3 regions of the Gorillibacterium sp. CAU 1737 genome follow, and region 2 is predicted to be linked to each of the others. Evidence: riboswitches for the same ligand, from Rfam matches in the RefSeq annotation. Region 2 holds a riboswitch; each other region holds the start of a gene.
The links. Region 2 has a riboswitch for cyclic di-AMP ahead of AAFN83_RS03180 (C40 family peptidase). Riboswitches for the same ligand answer to the same signal wherever they lie in the genome.

Region 1 (5,104 bases), on a different contig from region 2:
TGCCAGGAATGCTGGTCTCATAGGCAGCGGTAGCAGTAGTAGCTGCGCCAGGAATTGACGTCAGTTGATTGCCACGTAACGCCGGTCCCGCCCACCCAAGGCGGAAACTCCAAAGCAAAGAAGCGGTACCCAAAAGCCGAATGTCGGCTTGTGGGTACCGCTTCTTTTATGCTTCCTTTCTTCCTGCCAAACTCCGCTTATCGCGGGTAATACGAGTATCCCGGATACTTGACGACCGGCCACTTCTCCTTGCGCAGGGAATGCATCAGCTCCGGGGAGGCGTTCAGGTTGGACTGAACCAGCTCACGCGGGGTCAAGGCCATCCACTGATTGAGTGACACGTCCTCAAAGCGGCTCGCCTTGAACATCTCCAGAAACCAGAGCGTCTCGGTCCCGGTGTTCTGGACATAGTGGCCGGTAGCAAAGGGAACATACCCCACATCCCCGGCCCGGTAATCGAAGGTGCGCGCCGTTCCGTTGCCGGTGAAGACCGTCATGCGCCCCTGGCCCGTCAGGTAGTACTGCCATTCGTCGTTGTTCGGATGCCAGTGCAGCTCCCGCATACCGCCCGGGACAATCTCGACAAGCGCCGCCGCGATGGTCTTCGACGCCGGGAAGTTCGTGGAGTCTACAATCCGTACTGTGCCGCCGGGAATCCGCATCGGCTCCTGCGCGAGCAGGCGATGGGAGAAGCTCTCCGGCACGGTGCCGTATGGCGACTCTACCTTTTGCGAGGCCAAGGGGCCGGGAGGCGAGGAGGGGTAGATGTAGACCTGGCCGTTTGGAATGGAATCAAAGGCCGCAATGGGCACGCCAAAATTCGCAGACAGCACGTCGCGCGGCGTATGAGCGAACCAATCGGAGATCGACAAGGTGTTCAGATCGGAGAAGCTGCCGTCGTCGAACACGAGAAGAAACTCGCAGCCGTCCGCCAGTCCTTGAATCGAATGAGGAATTCCCGGAGGAAAATACCACAGGTCCCCGGGGCCGACATCCGCGATGAAATTCCGTCCGTTCTGATCCACCGCCGTGATGCGGGCATGGCCGAGCAGCATGTAGGACCATTCCGCCTGCTGGTGCCAGTGCAGCTCGCGCACCCCGCCCGGCGTCAAACTCATGTTCACGCCAGCGAGCGTCTTCGCGATGGGCAGCTCGCGGACGGTCACCTCGCGCGACCAGCCGCCCTGGTTGAGCTGCATGTGAGCGTCTGAGAAGGAGTACTTCAAGTTCGGGACCAACCCTGCATCCGTCACGGGAGGAACGAGCAGGTCGGGGTTCTCCCAATCCCGCAAAAGATCCCGCGGTCCGCGATCCACTCCGCCCGCCCCGTCGGGACGGATGGGCTGTGGAATGGCAGAGGGCGGGAACCCATAAGCTTCCGGTTTCACGTGAGTTCACCTCGTTTCACGCATTCCCCTTGAGCTTATGAGCATCCCGCCCTCGATATAACCGTGCCTATGGGTAAGGCCTTATCTCATTTCATACGTAACGCTCACTTGAGCGTTCACTTGCACTTCACCCGGCTGTACCGAGGTTGCCGCATCGCCGGCAGCCGTAGCTTGAGCCTTTTCCATCGCATAATAGTACGGGGTGCTGCTGTTCGCTTGCTCCGTCACGGAGAGAACCACGCCGAGGGTGCGCTTGGCAGCCTTGGCGATGGCAGCGGCTTTGACGTCGGCGTTGGCGACGGCCTTTTCCAGCACTTGAGCTTCCAGCTTCGAAGGATCTTCGACGGAGAAGGACGCATTGCCGATGTTGTTGGCACCCGCTGCCGTAACAGCATCCAGCAGGTTGCCGACCTTCGTCAGGTCACGGTACTTCACTTCAAGCGTGTGATAAGCGTTGTAGCCCTTGACTTGCTGGCCTTCCTTCTCGCTGTAGGTGTAGTTCGGCTGTACACTGAAGCGAGCCGTTTGAATGTCCTTTTCGGCTACTTTCCAGTCGTTCTTGAGCGCGTCGGTCACCTTTTGAATCTTGGCGGCGTTTGCCTTTTGCGCTTCAGCTGCCGTGGAGGCCGAGGTCTCTACGCCAATGTTCAGGTAGACGATGTCCGGCTTCACGGACAGCTCTCCTTTACCGGATACTTGGATCACGTTCTTTTGCGCCTCCTCGGCGAGAGCCTTCTGCGGTCCCTTCCACGCGCCCGACAATCCCATTCCCCCAAAAATCAATCCACTTGCCAGCACAATCGCACCGGTGGTTTTCATCCAAGCCTTCATGTGTGTCATCCTCCTTGAGATCAAGCTTATCGCTTTGTCTGTCCTCCTAGACGGACATTTTGGCAAAAGGTTGCAGGGGTTCGAGGATTTTTTATCCAACCTGTAACCCTCGCCTCCTGAAAAATGAAAAAACCGCCTCTCGGACGATCCTGTCCTAGGAGAGACGGCTGCATTTTATAGAGGGATTCCCACTCGACCCAGCATGAAATCACCTAGGAAGCGAGCCTGTGCTTATGGTTCATTTCTCGTGTTTATGTACCCTTTTATCGGTACTCACCGGGATAACCGAGGGCTTCTTCGGGACGGCGCAGCCGGTTCCATACGAGCGACACGGCATAGCCTGCGCCGAGCATCAGGAAGGCATACATCGGGTACGCATAGCGTGCCACCGGGATGAAGAGCAGTTGAATGCCGACGAGAAGGAGCAGGCCGACAGCAAGGAAACGCAGCGGGCGGTTGCGGAAGCTGAGCAGTGCGAGCCAACCGACCCACGCGAAGGCGAGGTGAATCGCGGTGAAGACATCGGCCAGCACGCCGGGCAGGGTGAGTCGAGGGGTCTTAAAGATGACCATAAATTTACCGACGGTGAACCAGCGAATCCACAGCCAGGGGTCCTCCTTCAAGCCTTCCTTAAGCCGCTTTATTCCCTCCTGGAATTGATCACCCTTCTGGGCTTCGTTCCAATCGATGGTTCCCTTGAAATACGGATCCGTTCCGGCGAGGAACGGGTTGCCCATGCCCCCCTTGGCGGTGAGCACAAACTCATTCAGCGTGACGAGGTTGCGAATCCACCACGGGAGCATGAGGAGAACGAACGCTCCGACCGCGACGAGAATCTCGCGCATGTACAAACGCCGGTCCCTCACCCACAGGAACAGGTAAGGCACCACAGCAAGCGGCAGCACCTGAGGACGGATGAGGACGGTCAGCGCAACGAGGAATCCTGCCGCGATATGATCGCGCAGCCGGTTTCGGGTGAGGATCTTCGCCTGCGCGAGCAGCATGCCGAGGAAGGCGGCAAGGAACAGCGTCTCCGTGGTCAACAGCTGCGGCGACCAGATGTAGGTCGGGTAAAAGGCGGCGATTGCAGCCGCAATGAGACCCGCCCGCGGGCTCCACAGCTCACGTCCGATGGCGAACAAAAGCAGCACGGAGGCGGCACCGAGAACGCACTGGAGGTATCGCACCGCATCTTGTGCGGCAGGCAGACGGTCGGCTCCATAGAGCTTCACGAACGAAGCTACGAAGAGCGGATAGCCGGGCGTTACCCGGGCATTGGGTTCTTCGGCGTTATAGGCATAGACGCCGGTCGTGACCAGGCGTACCGCCTGATCGGAGTAGTTCTTTTCATCGTGGGACAGCTTGGTGCTCTCGGAGGTTGCCACATAGCCGACGCGTAAGACAAGCGCGGCTGCAACCAGCAGGACAAGCAGGATCCCGTACAGCTTTTTCATGAAGGCTCTAGTCCTTTCCTGGAAAATGCAAGGGCACTTCCTCCAGAATAACAGACCGAAGCCGGATCGACCAGCACTTGGATGAAGCGGATAGGAGGATAGAGAATCGGGAGACTAGACGCTCTGCAACAGGTAAGACACTTCCCCGCTGCGCGAGTAGATCACATTCTTCGCACCTAGATGGCGGTAGATGGGACGCGGTACACCGCTCTGCGAGATGACGGTAATCGGCCCTTCCGTCCAGGAGCTGCACAGCTTGAGGTACCGGCAGGTGAGGTTGAGGCTGTCCTCAAACAGGAAGACCATGCGGGCCGGCTCGCCCACCCCATCGGGAAACCCGCTGTCCTTGGTATCCACCTGGATGAAGTCCTGAACGCCCAGCTTAGCCAAGCGCTCCCGTTGATCCGGGTGGTTGATGAGGACGGCAAAGGGTATTTTTTTGAATCGAAGCATGCGGATGAACTGTTCTCCTGCGGGACTTGGAGCAGAGACAAGCACTCTCTTCTGGCCGTCCTGGATGGTTTCCATAAAAAGCTTCCTCCCGGTGATCCGGTCCGCGTTCGCGCGGGCCCTGCGGATCTGAAATGCGTGTACGTGCAGTTCCGGCAAGCTTTTTGTATGCATAACAAAAAGAAGCCGGGGAAAGAGACTCCATCCCCACGGCTTCTTCCCAAGACACCCTCTTCGCGAGGATGGGATTCGCAGCGCAGAACAAATAAGCCCCTCTCGAGACGCTTGCGAGGTTAGCTGTCGGATTCGGGCGTGAGAGTCGCCCTACCTTTGGCGAAAAAGGCCAAAGGATTCACCCCTGTAGCGCGCATAGCGCACTGTTCGGTTCCCCCGCTCCCCTGAAGCGTGTGCGCGGACCGATGGGGTCAGAGACCCGGTCTGGTTTGCACCCGCTCTTACGGGAATTCAGCGTATGTCGTAATCACGACTCGTATCATACAGCGCCGCCGCTTCCTCTGTAAAGGCTCGCCGTTTGCAGCCGTTGGCGACAGCGACCGATCCAAGCGGCGAAAAACGCTTACTTCTCCGCCGCTCGTGTCCGCGCTCGCGCTAGGGCGCGTTTTCTCGCTATTTCACCAACTGTCCCCGCGTGACGCCGAGCTGATTGGTCGCCTTCAGCGCCTTCCATACCTTGGTTCCGCTGATTTTCCCTTCCAGCGCATCCCGGTATAGAGCCAGTACCTCGTGTACCTTCTCCGGTGTCTCTTCGAGGAACTCCACCCGGAAGCGGCGCAGCCCCAGGTCGAGGAACTGCGGCAGGTACTCCGCGCCAGATTGCTCGATGGCATTGTATACCGTGTTGCGGCAGCCTTCGTCCACCCGCACCGGATGGGACATGCCGATCCGGTCGCGCAGCGAGGCGCGTTGGCTCTCGCAGGGACGGCCGCAGTTGGTGTAGTTCGTTCCCTCGCTCATGAACGT
Region 2 (5,104 bases):
ATGTCACCCTGGACGTACCGGCCCAAACCATTCATAACAGCACGATGGTCCCGCTCGCTTTCGTCGGGGAAGCCCTCAACTGTCATGTCAAATGGGACGGAAAGCAAAACCGGGTTGACATCTTCAAGCCGCAGGTATCGGAATCCTGGTATGTGCAGGGTACGTTTACGGATGAGCTCATCGAAACTGAAGATCCTGCTGAAGACTATCAGCTGGAAGAGCTTCCTGCAAACACCGAAAGAGTTTTCCTGCGAAAAATCATATATGGCGACCAGGAGGCATTCGTCTACCATAGTCGAATTGAGGGGTTCATTCAGCCCTCTGATGAAGAGGGCAAAGAAACTGAGACGAAGGAACCTTTTAAGATGCAAGCGATGATCAAGGGAGTATATCAGCATGAAACATGGCTGGGTAATTATTCATTATCCTATGACATAGAGGGCTACTCCTATGTATCGGTGGAAAGTTCCTTCCATCTTGGGCCTTATTATGAAAACGAGATGCCCGATTTGCGCTACATTCCTTTTTCGCTCTACAAAGCTTTTTCGGATGCCTACGAGAAAGGGTTGCTTAGCTAACTACGCGGGGTGAAACCCGATCATTGAGCCCTAGAGCAAACAAGCCTCCAACTCTCGCAAGGGAGATGGAGGCTTTTATTTGATTTGGTTAATTCAAGGGTCTAAGGGTTCCGTCTTAAAAGGAAAAACCCGCAAATGTTTGCGCGGCCTTGTAAAGCACATAGAGCAAAATGAGATAGGCGACGATCGTAAGCCAGGTAAACTTCCGCTTTTTGCGCAGCTTCTTCTTTTTCTCCTTGTCGTCCCAATCATCCTGTACGTCCAGACGTGCCTGGTGGCGAATGACTTCTTCCTCGTAGACCGGATCGTTCTTGTCCATCGTCAGCCCTCCTCCATCTCAAGATATGAGGGGATTTGCAGGGATATGAACAAGCAGGGCTGTTGTTCCCAGAACTTCCTTATACCGAATTGTATATACTAAGTGATATACTCAAGATGCAAGCGCAAGGCTTGCTTCATAACCTTTTTTTCTCCTTTTTGCCGCTGGATATAGGGATCCGGCGGTTTTTTTGCGTGTAGAATTCGTGAGAAATTGCCGTTCTATGGGAGTAGGAGGTTCTTCCTATTTTGCGGAAATGACCATGATTTGCCATTGTCTGAGCCGATTCCGCATGGTACCGTAGGATAGAAAAAGAAACCAATAGCCGAATCCGGTTCTGTTTGGCCGGTACGGGGGATGTATTTGCCGGGTATATCGATCGGGGAACTTCTAAGCAAGACCTCGGGAGCGAGTGCCAACGGCGTAACCTGCGTTTCTTGCTTGTTCAGCGAGAAACATGGGTTAGTGGGGTGAATGTCAGGCCGGGTAATCGGCTGGCTAGGGAGGGACCTCTTCCCGAATCCGTCAACTAACCTCGGAGGCATTAGGAGGAACAGAAGCTGAAACCGATCATCAAGAGTCTGTTGCTAACGTCTGCTGTTTTCGTTTCCGGTGCTCTTTTTGCCACTTCGACTGAAGCGGCTGCCTTACCCGTCAAGGTCCAATTGAACGACAGCCTCCTTTCCTTCCCCGACGCCCAACCGTTTGTGGATGATAACAGCCGGACTCAAATTCCGGTGCGGATGGTGGCGGAAAAGCTGGGGTATTCCGTTTCTTCGACCCCGGTTGGAAAACAAGTGAAGGTGACGATCTCGGGAAATGGGCGTACGGTCGTCCTGCAGACGGGATCCAACCGCGCGGAACTGAATGGAAAAGGGATCACGCTCGATACGAGCGCCATTTTGTCGGACAATCGCACTTATGTGCCCCTGCGGTTTATCTCCGAATCCTTTGGAACGGAAGTGGACTGGGACTCCAAGACCCAGCTCGTTATCGTCAGTTCGGATGGCAAAGACCATTCGCCTGTTCTCAAAGCGGTAAGCCCGGCGACGATCCTCGTGACCAACTCGCAGAAGTACCTGGGTATTCCTTATATGTGGGGCGGAAATACCACGAGTGGATTTGATTGCTCCGGCTTTGTCCAATTCCTGCTCAATCAGCAAAAGGTATCGGTTCCGCGTACGGCGGACGGCATGCGGCAAAGCACGGGAACGTCTGTTTTTGCGCCCACTCCGGGGGATCTCGTCTTTTTCTCGGACAGCCAAAAGGCGCCGGCCAGCCACGTGGGTATCTACCTGGGAAATGGGAAATTCATCTCCGCCACCAACTCAAAAGGGGTTCAAATTACCCCGCTTACATCCGGGTATTGGGGCAATCGTTATTTTACGGCCAAACGGGTCTTCTCTTCCTGAGAAGGTCCGTTTTCATTTTGGATTGTCATTCGGTGGAACAAACGGGTACAATGAGGGACGTATGAATTGCCGTAATGGAGGGGATCGCGTTGTCCAAACCCTATGAAGTTGTCGTACTGGGCGGAGGAATCGGAGGCTACACGGCTGCCATTCGGGCTGCTCAGCTCGGCAAGACCGTAGCCCTGGTGGAAAAGGAGAAGCTCGGGGGAACCTGCTTGCACCGAGGGTGCATTCCCACGAAGGCGATGCTCCGCAGTGCCGAGGTCTACGCCGAGTTTCGGGAAGCAGCCGAGTTTGGCATTGAGGCCGAAGGCTTTCAGATCAACATGGGCAAGGTCCAAGAACGCAAGAATCGAATCGTAGAGCAACTGCACAAGGGCGTGCAGTTTTTGATGAAGAAGAACAAGATCGACGTCTATTCCGGCATGGGCCGGTTGATCGGACCGTCGATCTTTTCCCCGCGCGCGGGCAGCGTTGCCGTAGAGCTTGCGGGTGGCGAAACCGAGACGCTCGTGCCTGAGCACCTCATTCTCGCAACCGGCTCCCGGCCCCGCTCGCTGCCGGGACTCGTTCCCGATGGCAAGCGGATCTTGACGAGTGATGAAGCGCTGGAGCTTCAGGAGGTGCCCAAGTCGGTGATCATCATCGGCGGCGGCGTCATCGGCTCGGAATTCGCGTCGCTGTTAAGCGACATGGGGTCTGAGGTGACGATCGTCGAGTTCGCCGATCGCCTCCTTCCCATGGAGGACAAAGACGTGTCCGTCGAACTGGCGCGCCGGTTCAAGAAGGACGGCGTCAAGGTGCTGACCGGTGCTCGGGTGCTGCCGGAATCCGTCCAAGCGGACGGCGAGGGCGTGAAGCTCAGCGCCGAACAGGCATCCGGGATTGCGGAGCTGTCGGCCGAGCTCGCCATTGTGGCGGTAGGCCGAGTGGCGAACACCGAAGGAATCGGCTTGGAGAACACCGATATCGTGGTGGACCGCGGCTTCATTCGCACGAATGAATACATGCAGACAGCCGAAAACCACATCTACGCCGTAGGCGATGTCAACGGTCGCATGCAACTCGCCCACGCGGCTGCTCATCAGGCGATTGCAGCCGTGGAGCGCATCGCGGGCATGGAGGCTCATCCGTTCCGCGTGGAAGAGGTTCCGCGCGCCGTATACACACGCCTGCAGGTGGCAAGTCTCGGCTTGACCGAGCAGGAGGCGAAGGACGCGGGCCGCACGATCAAGGTCGGCAAGTTCCCCTTCAAGGCGCTTGGCAAAGCGCTCGTTCAAGGGGAGACCGCCGGCTTCGTGAAGGTTGTAACTGACGCGGCTACGAACGATCTGCTCGGCGTGCACATGGTCGGCGGCCATGTGACCGAGCTAATCGGGGAAGCCTCGCTCGCGAGCTTCCTCAACGCCACCGCCTGGGAAGCCGGGCAGGCGATCCACCCGCACCCGACGCTGTCGGAGGCGCTGGCAGAAGCGATGCTCGCGGTGGATGGCAACGCGATCAACATGTAACGTTCATCGAGCCTTACGACGGGGATTTCTCTTTCCGTTATAAGGCTCGATTGCTTTTTGCGCGATCACGGGTTTTAACGGACATTTTCTGCTCTTCAAAAAAAGTCCACAACAAGCACGCCCAAACGGGTCAAAAAGTGTGCATCGGGCAGGCGGACTGTGCTATAGTATCCTATAGGGTCAAGTATTAGGACCAGGTAATAAAAGTTCATTCCAACCCGCAGCCGGAATGAGGCAGAAGCCTTGCCTTTTCGACTAGAGCGGGGGGATAAGGAGGCAGTCTCCCATGACGATCGGTCAACTGACAAAGCATCGCAGCTTGGGAATTTCCGACGAGAAGGCTGTACAGATGTACGAGCTGATGGTGCAAGCGCGCAAATTCGATGAAATGGTACTGCTGCTTCAACGGACGGGGAAGGTTGCCTTTTTCGTCTCGGGGATCGGGCAAGAGGCTTGCCAGGTTGCAGCAGCGATGGCCTTGGAGCCGCATAAAGATTACTTTTTGCCCTATTATCGCGACTACGGGTTCGTGCTCGCGGCCGGGATGACCTTGCAGGAGCTGATGCTCTCCGCCTTCAGCAAAGCGGATGATCCGACGAGCGGCGGCCGGCAGATGGTCGGCCACTTCAGCCACAAGAAGCATCACATCGTGACGGGCTCCAGCCCCGTGACCACGCAGGTGCCGCATGCGGTCGGCTTCGCACTCGCCGCTAAGATGAAGAAGCAGGATTTCGTCTCCTATGTGACCTTCGGAGAAGGCTCCAGCAACCAGGGCGACTTCCACGAGGGCTGCAACTTTGCCGGAGTGAACAAGCTCCCCGTTATTTTCCTGTGCGAAAACAACCAATACGCCATCTCCATTCCGGCTGACCGCCAGTTAGGCGGGAAGGTTAGCGACCGGGCGCTTGGCTATGGATTCCCTGGACTTCGGGTAGACGGCAACGACGTGCTGGAGGTCTATCGCGTGGTGAAGGAAGCGCGCGAGCGTGCAATTGCCGGAGAAGGTCCGACGTTGATCGAGGCGATGATGTACCGGATTTCGCCGCACTCGACCTCGGACAACGATCTCCTGTACCGCACCAAGGAAGAGGTCGAGACGAACCGCAAGCTCGACGGAGTGCCGCGCTACCGCGACTACCTGATCGAAAGCGGATTGTGGAGCGAGGAGCAGGACAAGGAATTGCTAGCACGCGTGGACAAAGAAGTACGGGCCGCAGCGAAATTTGCCGAGGACGCACCTCATGCGCGTGTTGAAGACCTGCACCGCCACTTGTATGCCGAGAC
Region 3 (5,104 bases), 220 kb from region 2:
CGCTTCCATGGACACCACCATCATCAACACCACCATGCCCATCATTGTCAAGGATTTAGGCGGTTATTCGCTCTACGCCTGGGCATTCGCTTCCTATATGATCTTCTCAACGGTGCTTACCCCCATCGCCGGACGGATCTCAGACTTATACGGACGCAAAACCATCCTGGCTGCCGGCATCATCGTATTCCTCATCGGCTCTCTGCTCTGCGGACTGTCTCAAACCATGATGCAGCTCATTTTGTTCCGCGCGGTTCAGGGTATCGGAGCTGGGATCATGAACCCCTTTCCTGCGATTATCGCCGGAGACTTGTATCCCATCGAGGAACGGGGAAAAATCCAGGCGCTCTTCTCCGCCATGTGGGGCATCTCCGCGGTTATCGCCCCTCTATTCGGCGCCTTATTCACGGAGTATGCCTCGTGGCGCTGGATTTTCTACATCAACATCCCGATATGCCTGCTGTCCCTCTTCTTCCTGAGGGCTTACAAGGAAGAATACGAGCCAAAGCCAGCCTCGGTGGACTACGGAGGAGCCGTGCTCTTCACCTTAGGCGTAAGCCTGACGCTGGCCGCCACCGCTTTTGAGAAGCAGGCCTGGTGGCTCGTATTGGCCGGTGTTGCCCTGCTCGCTGTCTTCATTGCTTATGAACGGCGGCAAAGCTCGCCCATCGTCCCGCTTGCCCTTTTCCGCAGCCGACCGATCCGGCGGATGAACATCAACGCCTTCCTGTCGAATGCAGCATTGTTTGGCACCGCGAGCTATGCTCCGACCTTCCTGCAGGAGCAAGGGTACTCCACTTTTGTGAGCGGTGTAGCCTTGCTTGCGCAATCGGCTGGTTGGATGCTCATGTCCGTACCCGCTGGTAAGCTCATCCTCCGCTACGGGTACTCCCGCCTCTTGATCATCGGCAACGTCCTCCTCGTTCTGTCCGGTGTCCAGCTGTTTTACCTGTCAGCCGGAAGCAGCTACTTGTACAGCCTAACCGCCCTGTTCATTCAAGGGATGGCGTTCGGGATTCTCGTCACCGTCACCATCATTGGCTCCCAACAGTTTGTTGACGGGGATCAAAAAGGGATTTCCACCTCCCTCATGATGTTCTCACGGAACATCGGAACGGCGGTTGGTGTTACGGTTATGGGCAGCCTGCTCACCGGTGCGGCCCAGTTCATGACCGGCGTCCACTCCCTGTACACCTACGGGTTCCTGGTCAGCCTGCTTTCTCTCGCGACGGCCTTCCTCTCGCTGGAGGCAGCCAAGCGGCCCCTTCCGAATGCGCTGTAAGGCTGTTCCGTCCTCACCTGTATGATTTCATCCAACTGCATACAGAAACGAAAAGAAGCCTCCGCTCCAAGAATCATTCTTGGTAGGAGGCTTCTTCCGTTTCGAACGAAATTCTATAGATCAGTCCGTAAACTCTTGTACCCAAGCGCCATTGTAATAGCCGACGCCGATTTTTTTGTAGTTCGCATTGAGAATGTTCGCCTTATGTCCTGCGCTGTTCATCCAGGCGGTCATGACCTCCTGCGGCGTCCGTTGGCCCTTGGCGATGTTTTCACCGGCATAGGAATGCGGAATGCCATAACGGGTCATCATATCAAATGGAGAACCGTAGGTCGGCGACGTATGGCTGAAGTAGTTGTTCACGATCATGTCTTTCGCCTTGTCGACGGCCATCTTGGACAGGGCCGAATCGAAGGTGAGCGGGCTCAGTCCCGCTGCCGCACGCTCCTGATTGACGATGGAGGCTACCTGTTTGGCATAAGCCGTAGCGGTATCATCGGTTGCCGACGTCCCTGTGGATGGTGCGGACGGGGTCGAAGTCACCGGAGTCGAAGGGGTCTTCGACGGGGTGCTGGTGGTCGTCTTGGTCGGGATGGTGATCACCATGCCCTCCCAGATGATATTGGGGTTCTTGATCCAGCTATTGGCTTGAATCAGGGAGTTCAGCGTTACGCCTTGATTCACGGAAATTCTCCAAAGGGTATCATTCGCTTTCACGCGGTAAGCGGAAGCGGCATCAGCCGTACCAGAGGCGAGCAAAGGCGCGGCAAGAAGGCTGCCGGCGAGAGCGGTGGTCATCAGACGACGGGTAAAAATAGTTTTGCGAGTATTCAAAGAAAGACACTCTCCTTTTGGCGGCCTGCGAGGTTAGCTGACGGGTTCGGGAAAAAGAGAAAATCCCGGCTGCGCATCGGCGCAGCTTCACCCCAAGAATGGGGTCCCCCGCGCTCTGGTCAAGAGCTTCGGCCTGATTTGGGTGTGGCATGACCGTTTCTATTCTATCACAGCTAGAGTGCCGGTTGATCCGGTAAATAATAGAAACGAAGCGAAACTGGCCCTCGCTACAGAGAGAACCAGTTTCGCTTCGTTGTTCGATTCCATTGTCCTTTGTGCACATAATCGTTCTGAACGGGGTCGTAGCGATAGTCTGTTTTCCACAGCGGAGCATAGTGAACGATCTCGCGCATGGCGCGCAAGAGTGCGTGTACCTCTTCGTCCGATACGATCGGGTGAAGAGACAGCCGAACCCAGCCCGGCTTTTCCAACAGGTGTCCGCTCTCTACCTTCCGGCGGATTCGTTCGGATTCTTCCGGGGAGAGGCCAAACAAAAAATGCCCATACGTCCCTGCGCAGGAACAGCCTCCGCGGGATTGGATACCATACCGATCATTAAGCAGGCGAACGACCAATGGATAATGCAGATCCCGGCAGAGAAAGGAGACGATAGGAAGCCTTTCCTGAAGCGCGCTGTCCAGAATGTGGATCCCCGGCAAGGTGTCGAGTCCGTTCAGCAGCAGTTCGGTTAGCTGTCCCTCCCGCTCACACAGCTCACTTATGCCCATTTCTTCCTTGAGCGAGATGGCGAACGCGGCCTTGGCAGCCTGCAAGAAGCCGGGTGTTCCCCCATCCTCTCGCTCTTCCTTCTCCTCCAAATACGTTACCCCGCCCCAACGGTCCGTCCACAGCACCGTCCCTCCTCCGGGGAGATCCGGGATCTCTCCGTTTACCAGTCGGGCATGAACGGCAAGCACCCCGCTGGCACCGGGGCCTCCTAGGAATTTATGAGGGGAGAAATAGACGGCATCCAAGCCTTCCTCGGGATCGTCGGGGTGCATATCGAGCTCGGCATAGGGAGCGAAGGCCGTCCAATCGGCAAAAACCATCCCCCCGTGGCGGTGCATGACTTTTGCCAAAGCCCCTAGCTTCGGCATAACCCCTGTCACGTTCGAGCAAGCCGTGAACGCTCCCAGCTTCAATGGGCGATCAGCAAAGCGAACCAGCTCCGCCTCGAGGTTCTCTGAGCTGGCCAGGCCGTTCTCATCCGGTTCCAGCACGATGACATCCGCCAGGCATTCCTTCCACGAGATTTGATTTGAGTGATGCTCCATATGCGTAACAAAAACGACCGGCCGCTGTTCAGGTGCAACGTCAACGGCTCCGCGAAATCCGGAAGGGAGCTTGATACCGAGTAATCGTTGAAGCTTTGCGACCGCAGCGGTCATGCCGTTGCCGCAAAAGAGCAGCAGGTCGTCCTCCCCCGCATGAATATGCTGCTTGATGCGCGCTTTCGCTTCCCGGTAGGCTGTCGTCATCAAAGCTCCCGTATAGGTCGCCTCACTGTGGGTATTGGCCGCATATGGCATGAATTCCGTCTGCAGCTTCCGCTCAATGGGGCCGTACAAGCGCCCGCTGGCCGCCCAATCGGCATAGAGAATTCGCCGAACCCCGTATGGGGTTTGGAACCGTGCGTGATTTCCAAGTGTCTGTTCCCGGTACGGCGCGAAATAGTGCTCCAGCTCACGACGGCTCTTATCCGTACGGCTAAGGCAACACCCCAACACATCCCATCCCTCCATTCGCCCATGTCAAAACAGGATATGCGCGAGGGAGAGCGGCGGTCCTTGACCGATTAGATAAAGAGCTGCATATCCGCTTCAAGTGCCTCTTTCAGATAGGTCTTGGCTTCCACGATCTCCAGCTCCGGGATGAATTCCTCCTGCTGAAATCCCATGACCTCGACAGAAAGCTTGCAGGCATAGAACTTGACGTTCTTCTTTCGGGCTCCCTTTAGAAAAGCAGACAACGGAGGCGCATCGTCGTCCTCCATCATGGTGAGGAGCATCTTCTTACCGAAGCCGGCATAGTTCATCCGGGATAACGGAAGGTCGTCCGGTCCTTTCGGTGTCATGTGCCCGAGCAGCTTTTCATAGATCGTCTTGTCCTCATCCGTCAGTTTTTCGGGATCTCGCACGAGAAACAACCCCCAAAAGGCAAAGAACATCGTGACTTCCACATCCAGCTCGCGAGCACTGTTCGCCAAGATGAGCGCCGCCATCGCCTTGTCATACTCCCCGCTAAACACGAGCAGGTTCATCTTCTTGTTCATGATCCCAGTCCTTTCCGCGCCAGGTGACCGCTGCCTCATGGGCTGTTTGGTACCCTAGCCTACTGCGCCTAGTGTTCGCCTTCAACTAAGCCCCTATGCGCAGGAGGAAAACTGTGACAAATGCCATTCTTCGTAAAACACAAGCCTATGAAAAAAAGAACCCCCGCCGGGTGTAAGCTTGGCAGAGGTTCACTCATCTATGAAGGGACAGGACTTGCGAGCGAAAGAATGGGGCAATCGGGCTCCCCCTTACTCGTGGTAAGCGTTAATCAAGCGGCTGATATCCGATCCGGCTTCGTTTTCCTCAACGGGAATGCCTTGCTCGGCCCAGCAATGGCGGCAAATTTCTTCGGTAGCACAAGCATGAGCATCATCGCAGGTGTAGCAGAACTGCATCAGGTTCATCGTTACTTGATCGTTGGCCATTTCTTTCATCTCAATCACTCCCATCGTTGTTTACAAGAACATTGTAACACATTTCACAACTAATAAAGTGATTTTTTTCACACTTTGAAAGATTTCTTTTCCCTCTTTTTCGAACCTGACAACTGTCATCTCCATCTCCTGACACCCACAACTGATCAAGGGCTTGCAGAGGAAGTAAAATCAGAAGCAACGAAACCGCTAAGAACGAAAGGAGCCGGAACATGACGGCCATCATTCAACTCGAACACGTCTGCAAAACCTTTGCTGGGAAAAAAGCAGTGAACAACGTA

Region 1: another riboswitch for cyclic di-AMP. It lies ahead of AAFN83_RS18055 (hypothetical protein); the one in region 2 lies ahead of AAFN83_RS03180 (C40 family peptidase).
Region 3: another riboswitch for cyclic di-AMP. It lies ahead of AAFN83_RS04200 (CAP domain-containing protein); the one in region 2 lies ahead of AAFN83_RS03180 (C40 family peptidase).

Annotation. Positions count from the first base shown of each region.
Region 1 is NZ_JBDQQO010000009.1:178,634-183,737, reverse strand. Features, by position in the region: gene AAFN83_RS18070 (oxalate decarboxylase family bicupin) at 198-1,388, opposite strand; gene AAFN83_RS18065 (SIMPL domain-containing protein) at 1,470-2,219, opposite strand; gene AAFN83_RS18060 (glycosyltransferase family 39 protein) at 2,483-3,673, opposite strand; gene AAFN83_RS18055 (hypothetical protein) at 3,788-4,201, opposite strand; cyclic di-AMP (ydaO/yuaA leader) riboswitch at 4,390-4,539, opposite strand; gene AAFN83_RS18050 (U32 family peptidase) at 4,751-5,104, opposite strand, start outside.
Region 2 is NZ_JBDQQO010000001.1:683,257-688,360, forward strand. Features, by position in the region: gene AAFN83_RS03170 (copper amine oxidase N-terminal domain-containing protein) at 1-578, shown strand, start outside; gene AAFN83_RS03175 (hypothetical protein) at 694-897, opposite strand; cyclic di-AMP (ydaO/yuaA leader) riboswitch at 1,211-1,456, shown strand; gene AAFN83_RS03180 (C40 family peptidase) at 1,482-2,309, shown strand; gene lpdA (dihydrolipoyl dehydrogenase) at 2,384-3,820, shown strand; gene AAFN83_RS03190 (thiamine pyrophosphate-dependent dehydrogenase E1 component subunit alpha) at 4,107-5,104, shown strand, end outside.
Region 3 is NZ_JBDQQO010000001.1:901,763-906,866, reverse strand. Features, by position in the region: gene AAFN83_RS04205 (MDR family MFS transporter) at 1-1,282, shown strand, start outside; gene AAFN83_RS04200 (CAP domain-containing protein) at 1,403-2,116, opposite strand; cyclic di-AMP (ydaO/yuaA leader) riboswitch at 2,124-2,260, opposite strand; gene AAFN83_RS04195 (aminotransferase class V-fold PLP-dependent enzyme) at 2,344-3,843, opposite strand; gene AAFN83_RS04190 (DsrE/DsrF/DrsH-like family protein) at 3,912-4,388, opposite strand; gene AAFN83_RS04185 (hypothetical protein) at 4,638-4,823, opposite strand; gene AAFN83_RS04180 (ABC transporter ATP-binding protein) at 5,036-5,104, shown strand, end outside.